DNA from 2 places in the Robertmurraya sp. DFI.2.37 genome. Region 1 is predicted to be linked to the other one. Evidence: riboswitches for the same ligand, from Rfam matches in the RefSeq annotation. Region 1 holds a riboswitch; the other holds the start of a gene.

Region 1 (2,207 bases):
AATCCCTGCCAATGTAGCCGGAGTAGCATCTCCCGTTAACGCAATCATATCGAGGCCCACAGAGCAGACACAAGTCATTGCTTCGAGCTTTGATAACGATAAGGCCTCATCTAGAATCCCGCGAATCATTCCGTTATCCTCACTAACGGGGATAAATGCGCCACTTAAGCCGCCAACATAGGAACTGGCCATCGCTCCCCCTTTTTTAACGGCGTCGTTCATTAATGCAAGGGCTGCGATCGTTCCGTGGGTACCAACTCGTTCTAAGCCAATCTCCTCCAAAATTTCCGCAACACTATCATTCATCGCATTGGTTGGGGCGAGGGAGAGATCCATAATTCCAAATGGAACGCCAAGCCTTTCGGCAACGACACGACCAATAAGTTCCCCTGCACGAGTTATTTTGAAGGCCGTTTTCTTAATGATATCACTTACTTCACCAAGGTCTGCATGAGGGTATCGTTTCAACGCACTTAATACAACACCTGGACCACTCACTCCCACATTCAAGACAACTTCGCCTTCCCCTGCACCATGAAAGGCGCCAGCCATAAAAGGATTGTCCTCAACAGGGTTACAAAACACAACGAGCTTTGCACAGGCAAGACCATTTTGCTCCTTGCTTTTTTCCGCTGCCTCTTTAATAATTTCTCCCATTTTACGAACAGCGTCCATATTGATGCCAGCGCGTGTCGTACCCACAGAAACGGAGGCGCATACTCTTTCAGTAACACTTAAGGCTTCTGGCAGGGCATCAAGCAATGTTTGTTCACCAACGGAAATGCCTTTATGAATGAGAGCTGAATACCCTCCAATAAAGTCAACACCAAGGGCAATTGCTGCTTTATCTAACGTTTTTGCAAGCTCAACAGCTTGTTCAACGGAAGCATGTCCAAGAATTTCAGCAATTGGCGTAATCGAAATCCGTTTATTGATAATCGGAATACCGAATTCTCGCTCTACCTTTTCTGCCGTGGCTTTTAAATCCTTTGCATAGTAGGTAATTTTCTCATAGACCTTTTTATTCATTTGCTCAAAATCAGAATCTGCGCAATCTCGTAAGCTGATGCCCATCGTTACTGTGCGGATATCAAGGTTTTCCATTTGCACCATTCTGATTGTTTCCATCATTTCATTAACAGCAAAGTTCATGTTCGTTCTCCTCTCTTACACTCGGTGCATGGCCTGAAAAATGTCCTCGAGTTGGACATTGATCGTTAATCCAAGAGCTTCTCCTAAATCGGCAAGCTTTTGTTGTAAAGCTTCCAAATCCTCATATTTTGTCACATCAATGATCATCATCATGGTGAAAAAGTCTTGTAAAATAGTTTGACTAATATCGAGAATATTAATTTTTTCTTCAGCTAGGATCGTCGTAACTTTTGCGATTATTCCTACCTGATCCTTTCCGATTACACTAACTATGGCTCTTTTTTGTTCCAATTAAATCACCTCAAAAAATAGTATTAAAAAAGGAGACTGGTTTCCCAATCTCCATAAGACGTAGAATAACAAATGTTACTCTTCTGTCCTTTTGCCTGAGATTGTGAATCCTTCGGCGCCGCAAGGGTCTCTCCAGAAGCTGCTCCTGTTATAGTGTTACCCATAACATTCATCGCTAAAGTGAATCATTTTGAAAAAACGATTCAATATGAAATTATTTTTAAAATATAACAATGTCTCGACAAGAAATCAATGAAAAAATTTTTATTTCTCATTTTTTACATATTCATTAATGAACTTTTCTAGCTTTTGCATACCCGCTGTCCTTTTTAATTGCGGTTCCTTTTTTAGCGTATCAAGGACACTATCAATTAAATAAAGGCGTGGCTCTTGTCTATTGATTAATTCTTCATAAATGAAGTCCAATAACTCGACCTGTTTCTTTGAACCAATATTTTGAGTAAATGGCTTTTTTAAGTTAAGAATAATGCGATGCAGTGCTTGTTGAAAAGCTTGGTTATTCTTTTTTCCGTTCGGGCTCCACGCATCTAGTAGTTCTGGTTCAAGGAGCTGTTCGCCAGATTGGGAGACCTCTTCAATAATTTTAGCAATTCTGTTGACGCTGTAGCGGACAACAAGATGGATCGCATGTGGAGACTTTACCGCAATCGAATAGTTTTTCAGCATATGGCTTAAAATGCCCATAAACATGCTGGCACAGTCTAATAAATAGGGTTTTTTATCTTCTCCAAAAATCGCTACAA
Region 2 (2,207 bases), on a different contig from region 1:
AAAGAAACCATCTGCCCATGATGTATCGAATTGTATTTCTACCGTCATAGTATTTGCTCCTTTTAATTCGTGTTTTGTACGAATAAATGAAATGATTATGAATTCATATTTTCGAAAGCTTTGTCATATGTCAGTGAGGACTTTTCAATCCATTTTCTCTTTGATTCCATGGAAAAACCTGCTTTCTTATGGAATTTAGCATAACTGAAAGGCATATGAAACCTATGTTTCATACGTAATGAGCCTTATATCATTTGCCCAATAATATCGTAGCTTTTCAGAAAAAGATATTGCCCTGATATAATGTACATGGTAGGATGTATTTGAAAGTTAGAAATTTTGTCACATGTTGACTATAGACGAACGAATATGTAATTTTATAAAAAAACAATCGTTTTATTATGAATAAACACATGTGTAAATTGATGAATTGTTCGTTTTTTATTTGAAACCTCATTTGTAATTATCTCGATTTTTTTCGTATTAATTCGTACTTTATAGTATGACCAACTGGGAAAATTTTATAAACGCGGATGAGAACAAGGGGAGAGACTACGTTGTAGCGCCGAAGGAGCAAGCATGAATTTGTGAATCTCTCAGGCAAAAGTACACTTGTTTGACGCAACTCTGGAGAGTGCTTCGACAGGAAATGAAGCCACCAAAGGGGAAAGCTTACGGGGTGTTCATACAGCATGAAGACTTAAGTAAGTAAACTTTCAGGTGCCAGGACAGAGACCTTACTTTTATGAAAAGGGGGAGCTCTGTCCTTTTTTTCTTGGACAGAGATATAACGTTTGATTTTGACAATGGTCTAGCTCCAGCGCCGATCGCCTAGCAAGCTTCAAGTCTTTTCCCTATGATAAGTCAACTATGAATCGCTTCACGATTCAAGTTTCCTTTATCTCAGTCGAGGCTCTTCCAGTTTGTACGGCAAAATGAGCAAGGCGCTTCTGCTTTTCGATGAAATTTCGCTTTTTTAGGCGGGTTTTGATAAATACCAAGTAAAAATAAGAAAGGGGATCATGTAATGTCTGAGCTAAAGCGTACTCCTTTATTTGAGGTTTACAAACAATATGGGGGAAAAACAATTGATTTTGGCGGATGGGACCTTCCTGTACAGTTTTCCAGCATTAAAGAAGAACATGAAGCTGTTCGAACTAAGGCAGGATTATTTGATGTCTCACATATGGGAGAAATTGAAGTTAAAGGTCCAAACAGTCTTTCTTATCTGCAAAAAATGATGACAAATGATATTTCAAAGTTGAGTGCTGGTGGTGCTCAATATACCGCTATGTGCTATGAAAATGGTGGCACAGTGGATGATTTACTCGTTTACAAACTAGGGGAAGATGATTATCTACTCGTGGTAAATGCAGCAAATATCACGAAAGATTATGATTGGCTAGAGAAGCATGTCGATGAAGGGGTTACGCTCAAAAATGTCTCTGAAAGCATGGCTCAGTTAGCATTACAGGGACCATTAGCCGAGAAGGTATTGCAAAAGCTGGCAAAGGAAGACCTAAGTAAGATTGGTTTCTTTAAATTCCAGCTTGATGTCGAGATAGCTGGAAAGAAAACTCTTGTCTCTAGAACTGGCTACACTGGTGAGGATGGTTTTGAAATCTATTGTGCAAGTGAAGATGCCGTTCTGATTTGGAATGAAATTTTAACAGCCGGACAGGATGACGGAGTTTTGCCATGTGGCTTAGGGGCAAGAGATACGTTGCGTTTCGAGGCGACTTTAGCTCTTTATGGTCAAGAGCTTTCACCGCAAATTTCCCCGTTAGAAGCTGGGATTGGATTTGCCGTAAAGCTTAATAAAGAAGCTGACTTCGTTGGAAAAGAAGCGTTAAAGAAGCAAAAGAAGTCTGGAGTTCCTCGTACATTAGTTGGTATTGAGATGATCGAAAGAGGAATTCCACGCCATGGCTATCCAGTTTATATGGATGAACAAAAAATTGGCGATGTGACTACTGGTACTCAATCTCCTACATTAAAGAAAAATATTGGCTTAGCACTTATTGAAAGTAAATTTAGTGCGCTTGATACAGAAGTGGCTGTTGAAATTCGCGGCAAGAAAGTAAAAGCGAAAGTGATCCCAACGCCATTTTATAAACGAACTCGTTCTTAAAAGGAATGACAACTAAATTTGCCAGGAAAAGAAAGGGGAATCCGCAATGAAGCATCGTTACTTACCGATGACTGAA

Evidence for each region. Region 1 has a riboswitch for glycine ahead of PZE06_RS07680 (ACT domain-containing protein). Riboswitches for the same ligand answer to the same signal wherever they lie in the genome.
Region 2: linked by a shared signal. The riboswitch ahead of gcvT (glycine cleavage system aminomethyltransferase GcvT) and the one ahead of PZE06_RS07680 (ACT domain-containing protein) in region 1 are both predicted to bind glycine.

What each region holds. Positions count from the first base shown of each region.
Region 1 covers NZ_JARGEJ010000010.1:39,791-41,997, forward strand. The annotation lists gene PZE06_RS07675 (PFL family protein) at 1-1,152, opposite strand, end outside; gene PZE06_RS07680 (ACT domain-containing protein) at 1,168-1,443, opposite strand; glycine riboswitch at 1,517-1,589, opposite strand; gene PZE06_RS07685 (TetR/AcrR family transcriptional regulator) at 1,708-2,207, opposite strand, start outside.
Region 2 covers NZ_JARGEJ010000006.1:116,069-118,275, reverse strand. The annotation lists gene PZE06_RS05315 (DEAD/DEAH box helicase) at 1-48, opposite strand, end outside; glycine riboswitch at 534-622, shown strand; gene gcvT (glycine cleavage system aminomethyltransferase GcvT) at 1,028-2,131, shown strand; gene gcvPA (aminomethyl-transferring glycine dehydrogenase subunit GcvPA) at 2,178-2,207, shown strand, end outside.